Regions from separate parts of the Oceanobacillus sp. CAU 1775 genome, predicted to be linked through region 2. Evidence: a T-box and tRNA genes for the amino acid it is inferred to sense, from the RefSeq annotation. Region 2 holds a T-box; the other holds one or more tRNA genes.
The links. A T-box is a leader RNA that pairs with one kind of tRNA and senses whether it is charged. The one in region 2 lies ahead of metG (methionine--tRNA ligase), so its partner is inferred to be a tRNA-Met.

Region 1 (8,224 bases), on a different contig from region 2:
CCTGTTCCATTGCTTTTAATACATTAACTTCCATGGAGATGGATGTTGATTTATCACTCATTTTAAGAGCGAATCGTTTTTGATTGTTTTGACATAGGTATACGGTTCCTATTGCACCTTCACCGAGTTTACTAATTACTCGATAAGTAGAGCCTTTAAATTTTCCACGAATGATTGTTCCTTGTTTAAGATTAGTAACCTGTTTCTTCAATATCTTGTTCATTGCCATTACGGAAGCTCCTTAACAAGCTTTTTCTTCCAAACTGATACATTGCTTCTTTGATTGCGGGACCAGTAGGGGTGATCCCACCACTTGTAATTTTCGGAAAAACTGCTGAGATCGAATCAAGCTTTGGTGTCCAGTCTAGAACTTTTTGGATACTTTTTCTTTTACCTGGGAAACTATAAATAGCGAAACGGTTTTTCCCAACTCTGGCGTTAAGACTGATAGATAAATCTATTAATGATTCTTTTACCATTTGAAGCTTATGATGCATGCTTGCACTCGTATCTAACAGGATTAGTACATCCAAATCTGTTGTTTCACCAAGTTCTTCTACAACTTCTATGATTTCGCCGCGCTTATCTGGTTCAATATCTTCTAAGGTTTGATTCTTCCCTAAAATCTGTTCCAATTCCTTATTTATAAAACCTTGTATCGTTTGATTCATTGCTTGCTTTGTTACCATCTGTACAGTTTGGGATAATGCCTCGCTATATACAATTTGACTCACGCCTCCCCCTGAGAGTGCAATATCCTCAATTTCCTGAAGACCATGGTTCTCTTCACTTTCATCTGAATCTAAGATACCAATAACATTCACCGTTATCCCTTGATGATAAGCAATTGTAGCAGCTGCGGCTGGATCTTCCCCTTGGTTTGAACAACCATCCGTTAATAGTAAAATTTGTTTTAATGTCCCATTTTTCACGACATCTACCTCCTATTTCTAGTTTTACTAGTTTCACCAGAAAAGAAAGAAGATATACGTTAACCGAGAGCCTTTGTACGGTGAATCGGAATAGATGACCATTTCGGCTTGTTCTTCATTATTTTTGTAACGAGAACTGTCATATCATCATCAATTTCACCTGATCGTGTTCGTATGACCTCTTCTAGTAAAAGATCGGCTATTTCTTGTGGGTCTTCTGTTTTCATTTCTTTTAATTTACGCTTCACCCATAGTTCCGTATTTTCGACATGCTTTGGCCCGTCAAAAATACCGTCACTCATTAAAATAAGCAGGTCGTCCGATTGAAGTTGTTCACTGACTATATCAATATCAACTTCATGAATAATTCCCATTGGTAGATTACTAGCTTCAATTTTTATTAATTCATTGCCTCGCTTGATAAAACTTGGAGCAGCACTTACTTTTAAAAACTTAACCATGGCATGATTTAAATCAAAAACAGCTAAGTCTAATGTTGCGAACATTTCATCCGTTGTGCGTAATGCTAGAATAGAATTGATTGATTTGATTGCTACTTGTTCAGGAATACCAACTTGTAAAATTTGTTGCAGTAAACGTAATGTCTCTTCGCTTTCTTCCTTTGCACGTTTACCATTCCCCATGCCATCACTAATTGCAACGGCAAACTTTCCTTCTCCAAGCTCTATCATTCGGTAACTGTCTCCAGAAATGAACCCGCCACCTCTTGCAGCATTAGCAGCACCTGTTTCTAAAACATATTCTTTTGCAGAACGGAAGGCTAAGTAGCTATACCCATTCGGAAACGGAGAAATCTCCTCTTCTTTCACCACAATTAACTCATTTAAGATATCCGATAAAATTGGTGCGATCACTTTCTCGCCTTCCCCGCGGTAATCGTATATCGATATCGTCATTTCAATATCAACATTTCCTTTATCTAGCTGGTAGATATCTAGCTTTTCTAGTTCGATTCCAAGACTTTTTAATGCTTCAATAATTTGTCGCTCTTGTTTCTCATGGTGTTCTCTTTCTTTAAGGATTTCATTTGCAAAATCATCCATTACCTCAGAGACACCTAATAATTGTTCGGCAACTAAACGTTTGCTCTCTTCCATTTGTTTGCGTAAACGATGATTCGCCATAAAGTAAGTAACTTCTTCTTTCATTACATCGATGACTTGATTTGATTTAACACAATGGTTCTCAAATTCACGCTTCAATTTGCGGTTAAGCTGGTTGTGTTCCGTTAATTCATGCTTCATCGAATCCATCAGTTGGTAGGTCGTATCAAATTCTTTCTTCCAACAACGTTCTTTCATAAAACAACTTTGACAAGATCTTTCCGTTACTTGGCTCAAAAATTGATCCGTATCTCGTTTCTCTTCATTGACTTTCGTTCCAGATTGTCCCGTATCAGAAAAGCTATTTGCTAGTGCATGAAAAACACTAGAAAATTGTTGGACTCTTTTTGAAGTAACGTCTCTCACTTTTTGTAAGTATTGTTGTTGTTCTTTTGTATGTTCTTCTGTACCTGGGATATAACGTGATATATTCGAAAATAAACTTGCTGGAGTTAATAAAAATAAAGTAATCGCAAAAGCTGATTCAATAAGAGAAGCACTTAAGATTGAACTATTTTCATAGATTGTTATTAGAAAAGTACCGACTAGTAGGCCAGTTGACACTCCAATTTTTCTACCTTCCTTCAATAACCCTCCTAGTAATCCAGAAAAAGCAAGAATACTCATTTGATAAAGATTTGCGACATTCGCAAGAGAAAGAATTAATCCAACAACAACCCCAACGGTTGAACCAATTGCCGGCCCACCAACAAATGCAAAAATGAGTACAAAATAACGCGAGAAAATCTGTTCTATTGAAGCATCATAAACTGTCCAACCAATGGTTCCAGTTAAAATGGATGCAATTAAGATAATCATACAAACAATTTCTTCATTTTTTAATGCAGGTTTATAACGTCGTGGTGATAAAAGTGGGAGACTTTGCATAAAGATAAGTACGAGCACTGCCCCTAGTACGCCTTCAACAGAGATTAGCATCCATTCATATGAAGAAATTAAACCATTTATCGAGTAGATAAGGATGCTTGCTAATAATGTTGATAGGGCTACAAGGAATGGTAAAATTATTTTTTCTCTTTTTGTCCGCTTTATTAATGTAGCGAAAACCAGAAAGATAATTGCCGAAAGAAAGATAAATATTGCATGCTGCAGGGAATACGTCCAAGCTCCAAGTGTGATTGCCAATATGGTATGAGGGCTTTTTTTACGTTGGGTCAACCAAACACTAGCTAAGAATGCTAATGCAAAAGGAGAGACCGAGGCAAGAATTACTGCTCGTCCTAGTAAAAAACCTACAATTACTAGAAGAAGTCCCCGTTCGATAAAAAGTATTTTTGCTTTTTCCTTCCATAACTCCGCACGATCCTTTAACGTCCGCTTTCTTCTTACTACATAACCTGACGACTCTACAGATTGTATCAACTCTATCACTCCATTCTTTTCTAATGAGTTAACCACATTGTTTCGTTTTTTGTTGTCAGAATTTAATAGCAAGTCTATTAAATCGTTCGACTCTATTTTAGAAACCGAACAGATTTCAACAAGAAGCATTTATTTTATTTACATTCTTAGAAAGAAGGATAGAATTTTGTTGACACAATGTAAAACCTGCGTTATTATATCATTTGTTGCCCATTTACTAAGATAAATTATCCTAGCGAATGCGTACAACAATCTGGCGGCGTAGCTCAGCTGGCGAGAGCGTTCGGTTCATACCCGAAAGGTCGTGGGTTCGATCCCCTCTGCCGCTATAATACAAAGGTAAAAAAGCCCGTTTAGAAACGTACGAACTGGAATACGGCGTAAGAAGATAAAGGAAACTTGGCGAACGAAGTGAGCCTTAGTTGACTTATCGACTGAAGGCGTATGAAGTTCGATAGTTTCTGGGCTTTTTTACTAGCCGAAATAAAAGCTGAAGGGTGCGTTTAGAGACGTACAAACTGGAGCGCTTCGTAATGAGATAAAGGAAACACAGTGAACGAAGTGAACTGATGTTGACTTATCGATTGGAGAAGTGCGAAGTTTGATAGTCTCTGCACCCTGAAGCTAAACGATATCAAAAGAAAAAAAGACCGTTTAGGGACTTGTAAACTGGACTGCGGTGAAAGAAGATAAAGGAAACACAGTGAACGTAGTGAACTGATGTTGACTTATCGACTGGAAGCGCAGGAAGTTTGCACAGTCCCTGGTCTTTTTTTCTAGATGATACAAAGGTAAAAAAGCCCGTTTAGAAACGTACGAACTGGAATACGGCGTAAGAAGATAAAGGAAACTTGGCGAACGAAGTGAGCCTTAGTTGACTTTCACCACAAGGGTATAAGTGCGACTAAGCCTCTGACTGAAGTCAATCGGCAAGTCTTCTTTATCGACTGAAGGCGTATGAAGTTCGATAGTTTCTGGGCTTTTTTTCTAGACGACACAAAAAGTGAATATGGAGTTGTATTTCAATTCCATACTCACTTTTATTTTCTAACAGCATAAAAAAGAGCAAATTCCTCGTCGGAAAATGCTCTTTTTTTATATAAACAATCGCATGAATAATATACTATTACCGTTCTTCTTTTCCTAGATAAACAATAAAGCAGTAGAATGTCTATTACGACTCTCTACTGCTTTTCTATATTAGAGCATTATGCACTAGATAGTAGACATTTATCCGCGTTTAGCACCTCGACCTCCACGTTTAGACTCGGTGTGCTTTTTAAGAGAGGCTAAGCGGTCCTCTGAATCCTTAAGAAATCGATTCATCTTTGCTTCGAAATTCTCTGTACGTTCTCTCGGGTTAACTTTGCGGACTGGTTTTTCTTTTGCCTTTTTGATAGACAAACCGATTTTACCATCTTTCTCGACATTAATAACCTTAACCTCTACTGTATCACCGACAGTTAAGTGCTCATTAATATCTTTTACATAGTTATCAGCGACCTCACTAATATGAACTAAACCTGTTGTTCCTTTTTCGAGCTCCACAAAAGCCCCGAAATTAGTGATACCTGTAACCTTCCCTTGCAGCTTGCTGCCTACTTCGATTGACATAAAAAAAATGCTCCTCCTTAAAAGATTAAATGTACTTCTCTATCCTATAGTATATGGATGTTCTTATAAAGTGTCAATAAGACGGGTCCTCATCAGGTAGTTTAAAAATCATTTCACCTTTTTTTGTTAGAAAATAGTTGGTTCTTGCGATATCTAAGACATAATCCTCGTCATTCAATAACTCAATTTCTTCCTTTAAAGCTGCTTCCTCTTCCATGAGTTCAGCCAATTCCAGCTCTAGTTGCTGATATTGCTCCGTTTTCTCGGCGTGTAATATCCGTTGATTCCATTGATAAGCAAACATGCCACCAACGATCAACGCTGTCACAATTGAAAATAAAACAAGACGACGAATTAAGCGCTGCTTTTTTCTCTTCTGTCTTTCTATGTATGCGTCATACTGCTGGACATAATTCGAATCTAATTTCGTTACTGTCTTTTTCCTTGTGGACAATGACTTTACCTCCTTCTAAACGTGAGAAACTTTATCTATTTCCTGAATGTACTCTTTATTGTACTATAAAAGCTCTTAAATTTGTGAGAAATTTTCATATTTTTTATTGGCAATGTAGAATAGATAAACTTTCCTAAAAATAAGAAGGGATAAAAGCATATCTTTCCAATTAAAACTACGATAGAAATCACAAGCACGGCGAGTAACTGGATCGGCTTAAAAATCAAAACATATAGGATTCTTTCTATTATAAATAAAACCTTTTTCCCAATCCTAATCAATACTTCCAAGAGGCGTAAATAATATCCTTTTAAAAGTGCTTGGTAAAAAGAAAAGCCGAGTAAACACGCTAAAAAAACATACAGTCTTAACTCTCCTGCATTTACACGGAATAATATATAAAAAATAATTACGGTTTGTAACACCCAAAAGGATATTTCCAATACATATTTGAGTATATTTCTTTTTTTCCAATAGACGGAGAATCTTTGAAAGGTACTTTGAATTATACCCAAATAAACACCACTTAAAACCATAGCAATTATGGTTGCAAATTGTACCGAGAGACTCATCGGAACATCTTACTAAAGAATCCTTTAGTTTTCTCCCCTTGTGTTTCATCAATATAGGAAAGTTCATATATTTTTCCTTTAATAATTACTTTGCCAGCATTTACATCAAGGCTCTTCAACTGCAAGTGTTCTCCGCGGATAATCATATACCCTTGAATTGTTTCTAATAAGAATTCTTCATTATCAAAACTATCTACTTCTTTAACACCAGTTATTTCAAGATTTTTACGGTTCACTAGTTCTACTTTATGATCTCTTTCCGTACGATTACTACCTGCAAGATTATTAAATTCATTCATAGAAAAACCCTCCTTCTTCATTTTAATTTATGAGAGGAGGGACGAGCATAGAACTATTTTTCGATATTCTCTTCTTTCAGAACCGTGTATAACATGCTTGCTTCATCTTTTCGAACAGTTTCTCTCGTATCATTCACTTTGACAGTAACAAGCTTTTGCCCAAAACGAATGGTCATCGTATCTCCTGGCATAACTGTTGTCGAAGCTTTTGCTTGCTGATCATTAATTGTGATTCTTCCTTGATCAGCTACTTCCTTCGCCAATGTCCGCCTTTTAATTAAGCGTGATATTTTCAAAAATTTATCTAATCGCATCTTTACATCCCTCTTTCCTTTGCTTCATCCCAATATTTATCCATTTCTTCAAGTGTACTTTCTTCTACAGTTTTTCCTTCGCGTTCTATTGCTTCTTCTACATAATTGAATCTAGAAAAGAATTTATTATTTGTACTGTTTAAAGCTATCTCTGGATTTATTTTATAAAATCGCATTAAATTTACTAGAACAAATAATACATCTCCAAATTCATCTTCCATTTCCGCTGCATTCTGATTTTCAATTGCAACCTTTACTTCAGCAATTTCTTCTTCTAACTTGTCCCAAATGGAAGTTACTTCCTTCCAATCAAATCCGACTTTGGCAGCTTTGTGTTGAAGTTTATAAGCTTTTGCTAATGCTGGAAGATGTTTTGGTATGCCATCAAGAATTGTGTGGTTTTCTTTTCCATTCTCCTGCTTCTTCAAAGCATCCCAGTTCGTAAGCACTTCATCGACTGAATCAACTTTTTTCTTATCAAAGACATGTGGATGGCGATGAATCATTTTTTTCGTAATCGATGCTATCACGTCATCAATTGAAAAGTATCCGGCATCGTCACCAATTTGACTATGCAGCAAGACATGTAATAGTAAGTCACCTAACTCTTCAATAATATTATCATCATCTTCATTATCAATCGCATCAATTAATTCATATACTTCCTCAATCACATGCTCTCTAAGAGATGCATGGGTTTGTTTTCGATCCCAAGGGCAGCCTTCTGGAGATCTTAAGATTTGAATCACTTCGACAATCCTTGAAAATTTATGATCCAACAATTCATGAGCAATTGGTGGGACGTAGACACTCGTTAAATTATTTATTTCGACGGAATGATCGAGTTCTTCAAGTGGAAGTTTTACAATTTTTTCTTGTTCTGTGCCCGCTGCTTCAATAATCGTCACTTCATAATCTGCAGGTAAATCCTCTAGTAAAGTTAATTTTACATCGGATGCTATAAATTGATCATACACTTGGCAAAAAATAAGATGCTGTTCGTAATTTAAGTGGCGCCTCTCAAAGCTTGTCCCGTCGACAAACTGAAATCCATCAATTGGATCGATTTTTAACGAAGTGAAAAGGTCATCCAAATAGCTTTGTCCACCGATAATTTCAACCTCAATATCTGCTTCCAATAAAAGCTGGACTGTTTTCTCAGCAAGCATTGGGTGACCTGGTACTGTATAGATAATTGGTGCCTTTTTAGCTTTTTCAATTAACGTCTGTACGATATTTTCGTATACAGTTGAAAATTGATCTTCTGCTTCGTATAAGGAATCAAAGGAAGTAAACTGAATTCCTTCTGTTTGTAATGTTTGAATAACGGGATGGTCGAGTGTTCTTGTATAAATTGTCGCGTCGGTACTTTTTAGTTTTCGATAAATGCCCAACGAGAGCTGATCGATATCTCCCGCTCCTAATCCTATAACCTCTATTCGACTCATTGTATTCTCTCCTTAGGTGATTAAAACTTCATTGTTTAAATTGGATCTATTTTTTCTTTACTCGTGCTATGCTTATCCATATTC
Region 2 (8,224 bases):
TGTAAATTCTCCATAAGTTTTTACAATAATTGCTGCTCCTAGAATAATGACGGTTAAGAGTACGTACATAGCGATAGTTGATTTTAGACGATATATTTTAATGAGTTCGTTTTGAATGAGTTTTATAAAATTATTCAATGACATTCTCTCCAATCAAATCAAAGAATTTATCCTCGAGCGTTGCTTTCGTAGCACTAACGCTATAAATTAGAATGTTTTGTTCAACTAGTGATTGAATCAAAACTGGGATATTTTCTTTTTCAATTTGGAAACTCAGCTTCTCATTTACAACAGTGGCAGGAGTCTTCGTTTGCACGATTTCCAATGCTTTATCCACTGGTGTTGCTTCCATTTCTACCTGAACGAGCGCAGTTTCTCCAGCAGTAACATTATCTTTTACATCTTGAATCGCTACGAGTTCACCATTTTTAATAACGCCAATTCGGTCACACATTAATTCAATTTCCGCTAAAAGATGGCTAGAGATAATTACAGCAACACCTTGTTCTGTTGCTAATCTACGAATATATTGCCTGATTTCTCTAATGCCAGCAGGATCAAGTCCATTTGTTGGTTCATCAAGGATTAGAACTGATGGTTTATGTAACAACGCTTGTGCAATTCCAATTCTTTGGCGCATTCCAAGTGAATAGCGTCCAACCTTTTCCTTCAATGCTTTTTCAAGACCAACTAGACTTACCGCTTCATCAATGTCTGCTTGCGTAATTCCAGGAATCATCCTTGCATACTGTTGCAAGTTCTGGGCTCCTGTTAAAAATGGGTAGAGTTCAGGATTTTCTACAATCGCTCCGACTTCACGAACTGCTTCTTTAAAATTAGATTTTATACTATTACCGAGAATATGTACGTCACCTTCAGTAATACTCATAAGTCCAACCATCATTCGAATGGTAGTTGTTTTCCCGGCGCCATTAGGCCCAATAAGTCCAAATACTTCCCCTTTATTGATCGTGAAAGACAAATCTTTAATGATTTCTTTCTTGCCAATACGTTTGCTCACATTCTTTAATTGCATGGCAGCTTCTGTCATTCATTTCCCTCCTAAATCTTTCTGTCTTGTACATACGAGAAACCTTTGGAAGAAGTTTCATATTTTTGGGAAATTGAATAATTATCCTCACGAGTTATGTGGTATATCAGGAGGATTTTGTATAGTTATTTGATTGACTTTTCATTGATTAAAAGGGATCTTAATGGAGCTTTACTATCGGCCAGTAAAAGTCTCGAGATGGTTTTTGTTGACCGATAGAGCCTATCTATCGGCCACCAAACTTCGGGAAACAATTTTGAGTGACCGATAGAATGCCTTTATCGGCCACCAAACTTCAGGAAACAATTTTTATTGACCGATAGAACGCTTTTATCGGTCACCAAATTTCGGGAAGCAATTTTTATTGACCGATAGAACGCTTTTATCGGTCACCAAACTTCGGGAAACAATTTTTATCGACTGATAGAATGCTTTTATCGGCCGATAAAACTCCAGAAGCAGTTTTTATCAGCCGATAGAAACTGAATGCATACGGATCTGAATAATATATTCTTTAAAAGCTTATTACACACATCAAAAAAGAAACAAAAAGATCGTAAAAGACTTTAAAAGATTATGTCTCGCGACAGAACACGATGACTTCATATGGGGTAGTTTGTGCTGGAATGCTTTTTGTAGTAGGTCCGTAACTGACGATTAAATTACGATTTGATAGAGACGCAGTAAACGGTTGGGCATTTGTAAGGTAAATCGGGGTCTGAGAAGAAATATTTAAACGTAAGCTACCGTCGCTACTAAGTAATTGTTCATCAAAATAATCTACCTTCGCATTTTCATAAGGACTTTCCTTTACAATAACTAGAGCTTTATATTGTGGCGGATAAATAAGAATGACTGGCACATCGCCATCATAATACCCTGTGATCCAGTCACCAATAGAAACTATTTCGTGATTGTAAAAGTAAGTATCTGGTCCGGCAATAAAGTTTACGATCAAACCTTCATTATTTTCAACGGTAATAAACTTTAAGCAACCAAATTGTGTATCATTTGGATCGCCTATCATATCTTCTATTTGTGTGATTCGACCACGAAAGGAATGGAAATTTATTTTACTCATTTCAGTGTCTCCTCCTGCTTTTAGTATTACAATATGTATTTTAAATGTAGTGGTGATTTAAAAATTCACTGTCATTCATGATGAATTATATTAATGAAACCATTTCAACTCTTCACTCGTAAAGTAGGAAAGAACTTTAATAGAAGTAGGTGAACGCCATGTTAGGATTTTTTCGCCGTTGGAAGCGTCAACGAACTATTAATAAAGTTAAGGCTGGAGATGGTCACGCTCTAAAAGAATATCGCTTTTATCATCTGCTTTCTCGTTCCCTATTTTATGCTAGATTACGAGAAGAGGATGGAGAAATTCATACATATGCTGTGGATGTAAATTACTTCAGTGAGGAATCAAAAGCTGATTTGTATCGTGATGGGAAGCATGCAGCTACTTCAAAGCTTCCTGCAATTTTCCCTGTTCCAGATGGGGTTATAGAAGTAGGAGTAAGTACTTTCGGGTTAACACGGATGCATTACGTGACGAATGAAAAAACAGAGCATCAGCTATATCCTGACAGTGCATCTACAGAAGGACTTCGTATGAGGTTTGATGCAAAATATCCGAATATAAGCAGATTTATTGGATTACTAGCAGTGATTATATTGCTTACTTCCATTGTAGTTGGTCTGCCACAATTATTAGAAGTCATTACGAGCTTCCCAATTATCTACGAAAATATTGGAACCTTTGAATCTCCTATCTCTTTACCAAATTGGTTGAACTCAACACTATTTACAGCAGGGATAATAGCGGCATTGGAGCGCGCTCTGACGCTTAGAAATCACTGGTTGATTGATATGGAGACGACTTGGTGGGATAGTATTGGATAAGAAAATTTTTAAAAGTCATTAGACATCCTGTTAATTGTTACAGATTTATAGACAAAACTTTGAACGATTTGTGAAACATATCACAAAAACCTTCCTTTATCCCTGTTAAGGCTTATAATCAAAGTAAGAAGAAAATACTCCCTCTAGGAAGGTGCTAATAATGACAGGAACAGCGCTATTAATTAACAAGGACCGTACCGTCAGAGTTTTGGAAAATGTAACACATGACACTTATGAAGAACTAGCTACTCAATTAAATACAACTCAAGCAGAATGTAAAATTGATGAGAAAGTCGTACAGTTTGGTTCTATCATTAAAGTAGTATGGTGTGACGATACAATTGACTGGAATTATGGATACTAATTTAAAACTTTTATAATAAAATGAAAACTTGCTTTGAGAAGAATTTCTCTAGGCAGGTTTTTTTGGTTATGATGAAAGCGCTATTATGAAAAATATTGGGAGATATTCATTCTCTCATTGAGAAGGTAATAGGTTTACATGTATAATAGCTAAAAATTATAGACTTTGGAGGTGTTGATTTGAAAATCAGAAAACCAACAATAAATGATGCGAAGGCTATTGCAAAAGTTCATGTAGACAGCTGGCGAACTACATATAAAGGGATTATTCCCCAGTCTTTCTTAGACAACCTTAGCTATGAACAACGAGAAAAATTATGGCAAAAAAATCTTGCTGATAAAGAACAGTATATTCTGGTTGCCGAGAATACTGAAGGGCAAATTATAGGATTTGGAACGGCAGCGAAGAGACAGGAAAACAAAATAGAAAACTCAAGTGATCTCACTTCAATCTACCTCCTTGAAGAGTATCAGGGGAAAGGGATAGGTAGACAGCTGTTAGCAGAACTATTCCGTCATTTCGTACATCTAGGCTGCGAAAAAGTATTTGTAGAAGTACTCGACGATAACAAAACGAAGCATTTTTACGAGTATTATGGCGCTACTTTAGTTGAAGAAGTTCAAATTAAGATAGGTGGAGAAGTATTGAATGAACTTATTTATGTCTGGGATGATGTAGCGGGTACCTATAACAAACTAAAAAATAGAAAGTAAATATTTTTAGTATCGGAGCTTTAAAGATTTAAAATCGATTCGTACAATTTCATAAAAGTAGGTGTTTAATTGAGGATAGTAAAAGTAACCTCCTATAATAGTGAGTGGCCTTCCCAGTTTGAAGAAGAAGCAGCTATATTAAGAGAGATTTTCAAAGAAAATTTAATCGCTATTCATCATATCGGAAGTACATCTGTGTCAGGACTACAAGCAAAGCCTATCATTGATATAATGCCAGTTGTTAATGATATTAGTAAAGTAGATCAATTTAATGAACAAATGCAGATAATCGATTATGAACCAATGGGTGAGTATGGAATTACTGGTCGGAAATATTTCCGTAAGGGGAAAGAGGAACGTACGCATCATGTCCATGTTTTTCAATACGGTAGTTATAATATTTTAAGACACCTAGCTTTTCGTGACTATTTACGTGCTCACCCAAATGTGCGTAATAGTTATGGGGAGCTCAAGGTAAAGCTAGCAACCCAATTTCCAAATGATATGGCTTCGTATATCAACGGGAAGGATGCATTAGTTCAAGAAATCGAGAGAGAAGCTATAGAGTGGTTCAGTAATTAAAACATGAATAAACGAGGGAATACAAAATGATTATTCGAGAAGCAAAAAACAGCGATGCAGATAAACTAGCTAACCTTATCCAACATGTCGATGCAAGTTCCCAATATATGCTCTGGGAAGCAGGAGAAAGAGAGTTGTCTCCTGAAAAACAATTAAAGATGATTGAAAGCCTGCAGAGAGAAGCGAACTCCAATATATTTGTCGCAGAAAATAAGAATGAATTAGTTGGCTATTTATTTGCCATCGGTGGAAAAGCTAGAAGGAATAAACATAACGTATATATTGTGATAGGAATTTCTGATGAACATCGAGGAAAAGGTATTGGAACAGCTTTATTTCAAAAATTAGAAGAATGGGCTTCTAATCATGATATTCATCGTTTAGAGCTCACAGTGATTATTGAAAATGAAGCAGGAATTAATTTATACAAAAAAGTAGGCTATGAAGTTGAAGGAACAAAAAGGAAATCATTATATATTGATGATAAGTATGTAGATGAGTATTACATGAGCAAACTAATCTGATTTAATTGCATATAGTATAAATAGATGATAGTATAAATTAAATTTCATAATAAGCGTTGAAGAGGAAAGTAGATAAGTCTAATTTGATAGAGAGCTTCTGATGGTGGAAATGAAGCAAATGAACCTTATTCGAAAATGGCCTAAAGAGCTTTCGTACCGAACTAATAGTAGGCTACGACGAGATGTGCACTCGTTACAACAGCGACAGTATGAACACGTACTGGCAGAGGCAGATAGTGTGAGCTATTTGTAAACTTAGGTGGTAACACGACAATACTCGTCCTAATCGATTCATTCGATTAGGGCGTTTTTTTTATTTTAGGAGGAATGTCAAATGAGTAATATTTTTATAGGTGGAGCATGGCCATATGCAAATGGATCCCTTCATGTAGGGCATCTAGCAGCATTATTACCTGGAGATGTGATTGCAAGGTATTATCGCCAAAAAGGAGAAGAAGTTCTATATGTTTCTGGTAGCGATAGTAATGGAACGCCAATTTCAATTCGCGCAAATCAAGAAAATACAACAGTGAAGGCTATAGCAGATAAATATCACGAAGAATTTGTAGACACCTTTACAAAGTTAGGATTCTCTTATGATTTTTATACAAGAACAGATGCAAACCATCATCACGAAACGGTGCAAAAGATATTTTTACAATTGCTTGAGAACGGATATTTATATAAGAAAAATATTGAACAAGCATACTGTTTGAAGGATGAACAATTTTTACCAGATCGCTTTGTTGAAGGAGCATGCCCAAATTGTGGGTTGAAGGCTCGTGGAGATCAATGTGATCATTGTTCTAAAATTCTAGATCCACTAGACTTGTTAGAGAAGAAATGTAAGATTTGTGGGGAAGAACCAGTAATCCGCGAAACGGAGCATTTTTATTTTTCTTTTAGTGCTTTTCAAAGTAAATTGGAAAGTTATGTAGCATCAGCTGATGAAGATAAACGTTGGAGAGATAATGCAATTCAATTAACGAAAAGGTATATAGAAGAAGGAATTCAAGATAGAGCAGTTACACGTGATTTACCAAATGGCATAGAGGTGCCAGTTGCAGGGTTTGAAGGCAAAAAGATATACGTGTGGATTGAAGCTGTCGCAGGATACTATACGGCTAGTAAGGAATGGGGAAAAATTAACAAAAAGGATATCGGCCCATGGTGGAATAGTGACGCCATTCCTTACTATATCCATGGAAAAGATAATATTCCATTTCATACTGTTATTTGGCCAGCAATATTAATGGGATTAGAAATTGATGGATTGCCAAAACATATCGTATCTAATGAATATATGACATTAGAAAAAAGGAAAATTTCAACGAGAGAGAACTGGGCAGTTTGGGCGCCAGATTTATTAGAAACATATCATCCAGATTCGATTCGTTATTTTCTTATCATGAATGCTCCAGAAAATCGGGATGCAGATTTTTCATGGAGGGAATTTATTTATAGTCATAACGGTGAGTTACTTGGCGCTTACGCAAACTTTGTGAATCGAACATTAAAATTCATCGAGAAATCTTTTGAAGGAAAGGTAGAAGAGCTTCCCATTGATGAAGGTATCGGACGCACTGTTCAAGATTTATATCATAAAGTTGGCCAGCAAATTGAAGAAGGGAATATCAAGAGAGCATTAGAAATTGTTTTTGAGTTTATACGCGAGGCAAATCGATATTTTGACGAACGAAAGCCTTGGCTTTATGTAAAGGAAGACCTACCGCATGCAAAAGAAACCCTAACGAATGCTGTATATATCATTTTAAATGTAGCGCAGCTTTTGCGACCATTTCTGCCTTTTGCTACTGAAAAAGTTGCAGCAATGCTTCATCACGAATTAAATGACTGGAATCCAGTGGTTACACTACCTACATTTATTTCAAATATTGAGCCACTATATGAGCGAATTGATGTAAAGCAAATCGACGAGGAGATAGAAAAGTTAAATCAAGATCACTAATAACTCGAAGCTTTAAATGAGACGTAAATCCTGTGAGCGCATTACTGTTAATAAGCAGGGGTCTTCCCGTATAATAGAAATAGAATGAATCAGGTATTACTCTTAAGTAGATGTATATCAAGTGGTCGTAGATGTTTAATGACAAATAAGGAGGCTGTGTATTAATGACTAAACAAGTAGTGAATGAGAAAACAACAAAAGAAAAACCGCTTTTCGAATTAAAACCACTTCAAGAACTAAAAGGTTTTGATTTTGCGGAATCGGATGCAATGGTCTGTGATATGGAAACAGGAATATGTGGCCTAGCAAACAATGAGAAGGAGAAAAAATAATGAAAATTACAATTTGGTCTGATTTTATGTGCCCATTCTGCTATATTGGTGAAGCACATTTAGATAAAGCTTTAGCTGAGTTTGAACATGCGGATGAGGTAGAAATTGAATATAAGAGTTTCCTACTTTCACCAGATGCTCAGCATGATCCAGAAAAAAACTATTATGAAACGTTTGCTGAACTAAAAGGTATTCCGAAAGAGCAAGTTGACGGTATGTTTGATAACGTTGTAAACATGGCAAAGAACACTGGCTTAGTTATTGATTATGACAAAGCTAAGTTCTCAAGCACAATTCCAGCACACCATGCTTTCCAATATGCAAAAGAGCAAGGGAAGGGCAATGAGTTCTTTGAGAAATTTTATAAAGCACATTTCTCAGAAGGTGAATTGTTAAGTGATCCGGAAACAATCGGCCGTTTGTCTGAAGAAATCGGTCTTGATAAGGAAGCAGTTCTTCAAAGTACACAAAATCAGTCCTTTACGGATAAGGTAAACACGGATATCCAAGAAGCTGGTCAAGTTGGTGTTCAAGGCGTACCTTTCTATGTATTTAACAATAAATATGCTGTTTCAGGTGCACAGCCAGTGGAGCAGTTTAAACAAGTTCTTAAGCAAGTAAGGGAAGAAGAAGTAGGTAGTTAATTTAGTAAAAAAAAATGGTTTCGAACGACTATAAAAGTTGTTCGAAACCATTTTTTAATTGCATAGGAGACTATAAGATTTGAACTTTGTAGATATCTCCTTTTGACAGGGAAAGCATAACCGCCTCTCTAAAAGCA

Region 1: it has a tRNA-Met gene. The T-box ahead of metG (methionine--tRNA ligase) is inferred to sense a tRNA for this amino acid. The anticodon was not compared.

What each region holds. Positions count from the first base shown of each region.
Region 1 is NZ_JBTLRO010000008.1:10,846-19,069, forward strand. It holds gene ACXYMZ_RS13220 (protein kinase domain-containing protein) at 1-229, opposite strand, end outside; gene ACXYMZ_RS13225 (vWA domain-containing protein) at 192-932, opposite strand; gene spoIIE (stage II sporulation protein E) at 992-3,448, opposite strand; tRNA gene ACXYMZ_RS13235 (tRNA-Met) at 3,695-3,768, shown strand; gene ACXYMZ_RS13240 (S1 domain-containing RNA-binding protein) at 4,670-5,053, opposite strand; gene ACXYMZ_RS13245 (FtsB family cell division protein) at 5,127-5,507, opposite strand; gene yabQ (spore cortex biosynthesis protein YabQ) at 5,543-6,079, opposite strand; gene yabP (sporulation protein YabP) at 6,076-6,378, opposite strand; gene ACXYMZ_RS13260 (RNA-binding S4 domain-containing protein) at 6,432-6,692, opposite strand; gene yabN (bifunctional methyltransferase/pyrophosphohydrolase YabN) at 6,695-8,140, opposite strand; gene ACXYMZ_RS13270 (putative polysaccharide biosynthesis protein) at 8,187-8,224, opposite strand, start outside.
Region 2 is NZ_JBTLRO010000007.1:98,532-106,755, forward strand. It holds gene ACXYMZ_RS12830 (ABC transporter permease) at 1-138, opposite strand, end outside; gene ACXYMZ_RS12835 (ABC transporter ATP-binding protein) at 131-1,051, opposite strand; gene ACXYMZ_RS12840 (hypothetical protein) at 1,626-2,132, opposite strand; gene ACXYMZ_RS12845 (hypothetical protein) at 2,291-2,959, shown strand; gene ACXYMZ_RS12850 (hypothetical protein) at 3,120-3,323, shown strand; gene ACXYMZ_RS12855 (GNAT family N-acetyltransferase) at 3,503-4,036, shown strand; gene ACXYMZ_RS12860 (GrpB family protein) at 4,106-4,618, shown strand; gene ACXYMZ_RS12865 (GNAT family N-acetyltransferase) at 4,645-5,142, shown strand; T-box leader at 5,190-5,430, shown strand; gene metG (methionine--tRNA ligase) at 5,477-7,111, shown strand; gene ACXYMZ_RS12875 (hypothetical protein) at 7,276-7,443, shown strand; gene ACXYMZ_RS12880 (DsbA family oxidoreductase) at 7,443-8,087, shown strand; gene ACXYMZ_RS12885 (IclR family transcriptional regulator domain-containing protein) at 8,142-8,224, opposite strand, start outside.